DNA from 4 places in the Streptomyces sp. NPDC004111 genome. Region 3 is predicted to be linked to each of the others. Evidence: riboswitches for the same ligand, from Rfam matches in the RefSeq annotation. Region 3 holds a riboswitch; each other region holds the start of a gene.
The links. A riboswitch is a leader RNA that binds a small molecule or an ion and turns the genes downstream of it on or off. The one in region 3 is predicted to bind thiamine pyrophosphate.

Region 1 (2,183 bases), on a different contig from region 3:
TGTCCTGCTGGAACTCGGCCCCGACGAGGAAGTCGAGCAGCGCCTTGCCGCCGGCCTCGTTCTTCGCGCCGCCCAGCAGGCCCGCGAACTCGATCTGGCGGAAGCAGGTGCCGGTCAGCACCCCGGTGGGCGCCTCGGCGGGACGCGGCTGGGCGTAGAGCACCTCGACGGGCGGGCTGGAGGCGTAGGAGACCACCAGCGGCCGGTCCGCCTTGGCCTTCTTTCCGCCGGCGGACCCGGAGAACTCCTCGTTGTAGGCCTGCTCCCAGCCGTCGACGACCTTGACGCCGTTGTCCTTCAGCTTCTGCCAGTACCCCTGCCAGCCGTCGTCGCCGTACTTTCCGGCGGTCGCGAGGAGGAAGCCCAGGCCGGGCGAGGAGGTCGCCGCGTTCTCGGTGACCAGCAGATTCTTGTACGCGGGCTTGGTCAGGTCGTCCAGGCTCTGCGGCGGCGCCAGCTTCTTGTCGGCGAAGTACTTCTTGTCGTAGTTGACGCAGATGTCGCCGGTGTCGACGGGCGTGACCCGGTGTTCGCCCTTGTCCAGCTGGAGGTCGGCCGGGATCCCGGCGAGGCCCTTGGCCTCGTAGGGGGTGAAGAGGCCGTTGTCGAGGGCGCGGGAGAGGAGGGTGTTGTCGACGCCGAAGAAGACGTCGCCGCGCGGCGAGCCCTTGGTGAGGATCTCCTGGTTGAGCGCGGCCCCCGCGTCGCCGCTCTTCAGCACCTTGACGGTGTAGCCGGTCTGCTTGGTGAACTCCTTGAGCACGGAGTCCGAGACGCTGAACGAGTCGTGGCTGACCAGCGTGACGGTCTTCGGCCCGTCCCCGTCGGTCTGCCGGTCACCGGCGGACTTGCCGCCGCAGGCGGCCAGCGCGCTGACGCCGAGCGCGGCGGCGAACGATATCGCCGCGTACCTCTTGATGGTGCTCACTGGTGTTTTCCTCCTGGAAATGACCAGGAAGAGACGCGGCCCCGCCCGCTCGCGGAGAACACCTCCGGAAAACGGGCAGGGCGCAACAGCTTGAGTAACGACCGAACTTCCTACCCAGAATGACCTGGGCAAGGTTCAGAGGGTCTGCAGCAGGACTGCACTCTCAGCGCTGTGGCGCTCCCCTGTCGGAATATGCAAATGTGCGCTCAAGCGTACAACCAGATTCGAACGTGCTACCGCTCGGACGCCGCCAGCTGGCCGCAGGCGCCGTCGATCTCCTGACCGCGGGTGTCGCGCACGGTCACCGGCACCCCATGGGCCGCGATGGCCTCGACGAACGCCTTCTCGTCCTCGGGACGCGAGGCGGTCCACTTGGAGCCGGGCGTCGGGTTCAGCGGGATCAGGTTGACGTGCACCCGCTTGTTCTTCAGCAGCCGGCCGAGCCTGTCACCACGCCAGGCCTGGTCGTTGATGTCCCTGATCAGGGCGTACTCGATGGAGATGCGGCGGCCGGACTTCTCCGCGTACTCCCACGCCGCGTCCAGTACCTCGCGCACCTTCCACCGGGTGTTGACCGGCACCAGGGTGTCGCGCAGCTCGTCGTCCGGCGCGTGCAGCGAGACCGCGAGGCGGCACTTGAAGCCCTCGTCGGCGAACCGCAGCATCGCGGGCACCAGGCCGACGGTCGAGACGGTGATGCCGCGCTGCGACAGGCCGAGCCCGTCCGGCTCCGGGTCGGTCAGCCGGCGGATCGCGCCGACGACGCGCTTGTAGTTGGCCAGCGGCTCGCCCATGCCCATGAAGACGATGTTGGACAGCCGCGCCGGTCCGCCCGGGACCTCGCCGTCGCGCAGCGCGCGCATGCCGTCCACGATCTGGTGCACGATCTCCGCGGTCGACAGGTTCCGGTCGAGCCCGGCCTGTCCGGTCGCGCAGAACGGGCAGTTCATCCCGCACCCGGCCTGCGAGGAGATGCACATGGTCACCCGGTCCGGGTAGCGCATCAGCACCGACTCGACGAGCGTCCCGTCGTGCATCTTCCACAGCGTCTTGCGGGTGGTGTCCTGGTCGGTCGACAGGTGCCGCACGACCGTCATCAGCTCGGGCAGCAGCGCCTCGCGCAGCTTCTCCCGCGAGCCGGCCGGGATGTCGGTCCACTGGGCGGGGTCGTGGGCGTACCGGGCGAAGTAGTGCTGGGAAAGCTGCTTGGCGCGGAACGGCTTCTCACCGATCTCGGCCACGGCCTCCTTGCGCT
Region 2 (2,183 bases), on a different contig from region 3:
CGCCGACGGTGCCCGGCAGGGTGATGGGGTCGGCGCCGGTGGCCAGGACCAGGCTGTCGTACGCGAGGGGGCCGGTGAGGGTGTCGATCTCGTGGTCCGCCGGGCGCACGCCGGTCACCTCGCAGCCCAGCCGCAGTTCGACGCCGAGCGCCTCGAAGTCGACCTCGAAGGCCGAGCCGTCGGCCTTGCCGAGCAGGACGGCCTTGGACAGCGGCGGCCGGTCGTAGGGCCGGTGCCGTTCGGCGCCGATCAGCACGAGGGCTCCGTCGAAACCCTGCTCGCGCAGGGCCACCGCGGTCTGCACCCCGGCCATGCCCGCGCCGACGACGACGATTCGCTTCTGCTCGCTCACCCGACCACCTTAGTTATCTGACGCTCCGTCAGGACAGTGGGCCCCCGGCCGGGTCCCCTCCGGCCGGGGCGTCCCCGACCAGGAGTTCCTCGACCGTGCTCGTCCCACTGCCCTCCTGTGACTCCCATGCCCAGCTCTCCTCCAGCCGAACTCTGCCGTCGGCCGTGAGTACGACCGTGGAAAGGCAGTGGCCGGACGAGGTGGTGCCGTCCGTCTTCAGCTGTACGTACCGGAAGTCCAGGCGGTCCCCCGCGCGCGTGCCCACCAGATGTCCCCGCACGACGTCGCCGCCCGCGTAGTCGGCCCAGATCAGGCCGTCCCGCTCGTGGTACGTGAACCGGGTACGGGTGCCGACCTGCCCGGGGGCCTGGTCGGCGACCGGGGCGAGGAGGAGACCGTCGAGCGAACGGGGCACGGGGGACGCTCCCTTACAGCTTGTTGAAGCCAAGGATTAGGCTGGCCACCGTAAACCACCCCCGGGGGACCCTTCGCGGTAGCCCCGGCAGAACAGAAGACCGCACTCACGGGAGCCCGGCGGACCGGGCTGAGAGGGAGGCTGCCACCGCCTCCGACCGTACGAACCTGATCCGGGTCATGCCGGCGAAGGGAGGGGCTGGACGCCCATGCACACCTCTGTCGGAAGGCAGCCGTACGACGTCCTGGTCGTCGGCGGCGGCATCATCGGCCTGGTCACCGCCTGGCGGGCCGCACAGCGCGGGCTGCGCACCGCGCTCGCCGACCCCGAACCGGGCGGCGGGGCCGCCCGGGTGGCGGCCGGAATGCTCGCCGCCGTCACCGAACTCCACTACGGCGAGCAGACCCTGCTCGGCCTCAACCTCGCCTCCGCGCGCCGCTATCCGGCCTTCGTCGCCGAACTGGAGGAGGCGAGCGGCCGGGACACCGGCTACCGCACCTGCGGCACGCTGGCCGTCGCCCTGGACGCGGACGACCGGTCCCACCTGCGCGAACTGCACGCGCTGCAACGGCGGTGCGGGCTGGAGTCGGAGTGGCTGAGCGGGCGCGAGTGCCGCCGCCTGGAGCCGATGCTCGCCCCCGGGGTGCGCGGCGGGCTGCGGGTGGACGGCGACCACCAGATCGACCCGCGGCGGCTGGCCGACGCCCTCGTGACGGCCTGCGAACGCGCCGGGGTCGCCCTGTACCGGCTGGCGGCCGAGCGGCTGTCCGTCGCCCGGGAGCGGGCCACGGGCGCGGTCCTGGCCGACGGCACCGAGATCGTCGCCGACCAGGTGGTACTGGCCGCCGGGAGCCTCAGCGGGCGGCTCGCCGGGGTGCCCGCCGAGGCGCTGCCGCCGGTGCGCCCGGTCAAGGGCCAGGTGCTGCGGCTGACCGTGCCGCCCGCGTACGCGCCGTTCCTCAGCCGGACGGTACGGGCCGTGGTCCGCGGCAGCCACGTCTACCTGGTGCCGCGCGAGAACGGCGAACTGGTCGTCGGCGCCACCACCGAGGAACTCGGCTGGGACACCACCGTCACCGCGGGCGGCGTGTACGAGCTGCTGCGCGACGCGCACGAGCTGGTCCCCGGCATCACCGAGCTCCCGCTCACCGAGACCCTGGCCGGACTGCGCCCCGGCTCCCCCGACAACGCCCCGCTGCTCGGCCCGACCGCCCTGCCCGGTCTGCTGCTGGCCACCGGGCACTACCGCAACGGGGTGCTGCTGACGCCGGTCACCGGGGACGCCATGGCGGACGTGCTGACCTCGGGCGAACTGCCCGACGCGGTACGCCCGTTCACCCCCCGCCGGTTCGCCCCGGCCCCGTCGCCTTCGCCCGTACCCGAGGAGCAGCCCGCATGAGCCCTACGACAGCCCTG
Region 3 (2,183 bases):
CGGGGCGTTGCGCAGGATCCACTCGCGGGTGGTGTGGATATTGCGGCCGGTGGAGAGGTCCATGACCGTGTCGGCGCCCCACTGGGTGGCCCAGGTCATCTTGTCCACCTCCTCCTCGATGGAGGAAGTGACCGCGGAGTTCCCGATGTTGGCGTTGACCTTCACCAGGAACCGCTTGCCGATGATCATCGGCTCGATCTCCGGGTGGTTCACGTTCGCGGGCAGTACCGCGCGACCCGCCGCGATCTCCTCCCGTACGACCTCGGGGGAAACGTTCTCCCGGATCGCCACGTACTCCATCTCCGGCGTGATCTCCCCGCGCCGTGCGTACGCGAGCTGCGTGACGGCCTGCCCGTCGCGGCCCCGGCGGGGCTGGCGCGGGCGGCCGGGGAAGACCGCGTCCAGGTTCCGCAGGCCCCCGCGCGGGGACGTGTGCTTGATGCCGTCGTCCTCGGGGCGCACCGGACGGCCCGCGTACTCCTCGGTGTCGCCGCGGCCGACGATCCAGTTCTCCCGCAGCGGGGCGAGGCCGCGCCGTACGTCAGTCTCGATCGACGGGTCGGTGTACGGGCCGGACGTGTCGTACAGCGTCACGTCCTTCCCGTTGGTCAGGTGCACCTGACGGACCGGCACCCGGAGGTCGGGGCGCGAGCCCTCGACGTATCCCTTGTGCCAGCCGGGCTTGCGCCCGTCCTGGTCGGAGGCAGGCGTGCGTGCATCCATGGTGGTCATGAGACCTACTCCCTACGCCGGCATTACCCGGTAACAGGTTCGGCGGTCGACGCAGCCGTGTCCGTACGCATGTGTACGGAGGTCAGCGCCCTCTCAGCCCGGTGCTCCGAGCTCCCGCGTGTACAAAGGTTCGCCCTCACGCTAGCGCCACCCCGGCCGCGCTGAACAGAGGGCCCCTGCCGTTCTTGCGATGATCGGGCGGTGACCCCATCACAGCCACCCCCACAGCCGACGCCTCCGCCGACGACGCCGGGCCCGCCGCCCCCGCCTGCTCCTCCGCAGGGCCACGGGCACGGTCACAGCCACGGGCACAGCCATGCCCACGGCCCTGTGGCGCCCGTCTCCAAGCACCTGCGCAAGGTGATCGCCGCGGTGCTGATTCCTTTCGCCACGGCCGTCGTTGTCGGTCTCGCCGTGCTGTGGCCGGGGGGTGCGCCCGCGCACGAACGCACCGGCGTGGGCTTCGACCGGCAGACCGAGCAGGGCCGGGTCGTCCAGGTCGACGAGATCGACTGCAAGGAGGCCAACGTCGCCCAGCAGCCCCCGGCGGCCTCCCGGCCGGACGGCGACCCCGCGGCGAAGGCACCCGGGGGCACCTGCAAGAAGGCGTCCGTCGAGGTCGTCACCGGGGCGAACAAGGGCCGCACCTTCACCGAGATCGTCCAGCCAGGTGCGACACGGCAGTTGAAGGAGGGTCAGGGGGTGGTCGTCGCGTACGCCCCCGACGCGCCCCGCGAGCTCCAGTACTCCGTCACGGACGTGACCCGGAAGCTCCCGCTCGCCCTGCTCGCCGGCATCTTCGCGGTGGCCGTGGTGCTCGTCGGCCGGATGAAGGGGGTGATGGCGCTGATCGCGCTGGTCGCGTCGTTCGCGGTGCTGACCCTGTTCATCCTGCCCGCCATCCTCCAGGGGTCGAATCCGCTGGTCGTGGCCGTAGTCGGGGCCAGCGCCATCATGCTGATCGCGCTCTACGCCTGCCACGGGCTCAACGCGCGCACCTCCGTGGCGGTCGTCGGCACGCTCGTCTCGCTGCTGCTGATCGGACTGCTCGGCTCGCTCTTCATCGGCTGGGCGTTCCTGTCGGGCAACATCGACGACAACACGGGCCTGATCCACAGCCTCTACCCGTCGATCGACATGAGCGGGCTGCTTCTCGCGGGCGTCATCATCGGCTCGCTCGGCGTCCTCGACGACGTGACCGTCACGCAGACCTCGGCGGTATGGGAACTCCACCAGGCCGACCCGAGGATGGGCCCGCGCGCCCTCTACCGGGCCGGCATCCGGATCGGCCGCGACCACATCGCCTCCGTGGTGAACACCCTGGTCCTGGCCTATGCGGGCGCCGCGCTTCCGCTGCTGCTGCTGTTCTCCATCGCCCAGAGCAGCGTGGGTACGGTCGCCAACAGCGAGCTGGTCGCGGAGGAGATCGTCCGTACCCTCGTCGGCTCGAT
Region 4 (2,183 bases), on a different contig from region 3:
GGGGAGGGAGCGGGTACCGGAGCCGAGTGCGGGATCGCCGCGAACGGGGTCCAGGAGCGGGCCTGTCCAGCGGGGACCGGGACGACCACGCGGTACGGAACCCCGCAGTCCGCTGGCTCTCAGCGCAGGTTGACGGCCTCGGCGAGCCGGTCCGGGCCGAGTTCGTACAGCCCGTCGATCAGCGCGACCGCGAACGTGCCCGGTCCCGCCGCGCGGGTCGCCGCGTCCTCGGCGGCCACCGTGAGCAGAGCGGTCGCGGCCGTGGCGGCGAGCAGCGCGTCACCGGTGACGGCGGTGCAGGCGGCCACCAGGGCGCCGAGCGCGCAGCCCGTTCCCGTCACCAGGGACAGCAGGGGGTGCCCGTTGGCCAGACGTACCACGCGCGTACCGTCCGTGAGGACGTCCACCGGACCGCTCACCGCCACCGCGCACCCGTAGCGCCGGGCCAGCCCGGTGGCCGCTTCCAGCGCGGACTCGGGGGTGTCCGTGCTGTCCACGCCGCGCCCGCCCCGGCCGCCGTCCAGCGCCAGGATCTCGGAGGCGTTGCCGCGAACGACCGCCGGGGGCGCGCTCGCCAGCAGTTCGTGCGCGAGTCCGGTACGCCAGGGAAGCGGACCGACGGCCACCGGGTCGAGCACCCACGGCCGCCCGGCCCCGGCCGCTTCCGTGACCGCGACGCGCATGGCGTCCGCCGTCACGGAGGTGACCGTCCCGAGGTTGACCAGGACGCCCCCGGCCACCCGGGCCAGCGCCCCGGCCTCCTCCGCGCTGTGCACCATCGCGGGGGCGGCACCCACCGCGAGCAGCACGTTCGCGGTGAACTGCGAGACCACGACATTGGTCAGGCAGTGCACAAGGGGTGCGGAGGTCCGCAGCGACGCGATCACGTCCGCCACGGCATCGGGGGACACGGCAGCGCCGTGCCGGGCAGGTACGGAGGCAGTACCCATCGTCAACACCCTTCCTACGCCGGCATTACCCGGTCCAGGTTCATGCGGTCGGCGAAAAGGGGAGAAAACAACTCCCGTCCGCCCTCTCAGCCCGGCTGCTCCCGAGCTCCCGCGGTGGTCGACACGCAATGTACCTCCCCCGGGGACGGAAGCCGCCACTCGGGGTGCGGCGGCCCCGGCCCCTCAGACCACGGAGAGCAGGTCCACCACGAAGACGAGCGTGGAATGCGGAGGGATCAGCGGCGTGGGGGACTCCTTGCCGTAGCCGAGGCGCGGCGGAACGACGATCTCGCGCCGCCCGCCGACCCTCATGCCCCGGATCCCCCGGTCCAGGCCCTTGACGGCCCGGCCGCCGCCGACCGCGAACTTGAACGGCTCGTCCCTGTCCCAGGAGGCGTCGAACTCCTTCCCGGACGCGAAGGCGACCCCGACGTAGTGCATCCGCACGACCCGTCCCGGCTTCGCCTCGGGCCCGTCCCCGACGACGAGGTCCCGGACGGTCAGCTCCTGGGGCGCGTCGCCCTCCGCCCGTACGATCTCGGGCTTGGTCGGTTCGGTCATCGCGGCCTCTCGGTCGTCGCAGCCCCGTCGCTCAGCGCCGGAATCCCTCGTACGGAACCCCTCGGAGGGAGTTCCCCGTACGGAATCCCCCGTGCGGAACGGCCGGGCGCATGGTCGCTCCATGCGGTAGCTGCTCACGCTACCGAAACCGCAGGTCAGCAACCGCCGAGTGGTGCCGAACGCCGTCGGCGCGGGGGAGCGGGCCGCGGCCCGGCGAGAGCTTACGGTGGAGGCAGCGTTCACCTGGGAGGGTGATGTGCGCGTCGTGAACATCGAGGAGTGTCGCCCATGCCGCAAGGCGCCGCGTACCACCACGGGAACCTGCGGGCCGCCTGCCTGCGGGCCGCCCGCGAACTGCTGGAGGAGGACGGCAGCGCCGGCCTGTCGCTGCGTGCGGTCGCCCGACGGGCGGGGGTGTCGCCGACGGCCCCGTACCGCCACTACGCGGACCGCGACACGCTCGTCTCCGCGGTGGCGGCCGAGGGGTACCGCGAACTCGCCGAACAGCTTGCCGCGGCACACCCCGCGCCTTCGACACCGGACGACCTCGCGGCGGTAGCCGTCGTCTACGTCCGGTTCGCCCTCGACCACCCGGCGCTGTTCCGGGCGATGTTCGCCGAGCCCTGCGACCCGGCCGGCGAGGAGCGCGTGGCCGCGACGGCCGTCATCGCG

Region 1: another riboswitch for thiamine pyrophosphate. It lies ahead of ACFYVL_RS16540 (thiamine ABC transporter substrate binding subunit); the one in region 3 lies ahead of thiC (phosphomethylpyrimidine synthase ThiC).
Region 2: another riboswitch for thiamine pyrophosphate. It lies ahead of thiO (glycine oxidase ThiO); the one in region 3 lies ahead of thiC (phosphomethylpyrimidine synthase ThiC).
Region 4: another riboswitch for thiamine pyrophosphate. It lies ahead of thiM (hydroxyethylthiazole kinase); the one in region 3 lies ahead of thiC (phosphomethylpyrimidine synthase ThiC).

What each region holds. Positions count from the first base shown of each region.
Region 1 covers NZ_JBIAMU010000007.1:221,605-223,787, reverse strand. The annotation lists gene ACFYVL_RS16540 (thiamine ABC transporter substrate binding subunit) at 1-928, opposite strand, end outside; TPP riboswitch at 1,018-1,122, opposite strand; gene rlmN (23S rRNA (adenine(2503)-C(2))-methyltransferase RlmN) at 1,162-2,183, opposite strand, start outside.
Region 2 covers NZ_JBIAMU010000012.1:105,080-107,262, reverse strand. The annotation lists gene ACFYVL_RS23560 (NAD(P)/FAD-dependent oxidoreductase) at 1-313, opposite strand, end outside; gene ACFYVL_RS23555 (hypothetical protein) at 381-767, opposite strand; TPP riboswitch at 866-978, shown strand; gene thiO (glycine oxidase ThiO) at 976-2,166, shown strand; gene thiS (sulfur carrier protein ThiS) at 2,163-2,183, shown strand, end outside.
Region 3 covers NZ_JBIAMU010000032.1:41,573-43,755, reverse strand. The annotation lists gene thiC (phosphomethylpyrimidine synthase ThiC) at 1-732, opposite strand, end outside; TPP riboswitch at 725-860, opposite strand; gene ACFYVL_RS41190 (YibE/F family protein) at 934-2,183, shown strand, end outside.
Region 4 covers NZ_JBIAMU010000001.1:399,290-401,472, reverse strand. The annotation lists gene thiM (hydroxyethylthiazole kinase) at 120-950, opposite strand; TPP riboswitch at 944-1,073, opposite strand; gene ACFYVL_RS01765 (FKBP-type peptidyl-prolyl cis-trans isomerase) at 1,134-1,511, opposite strand; gene ACFYVL_RS01760 (TetR/AcrR family transcriptional regulator) at 1,800-2,183, shown strand, end outside.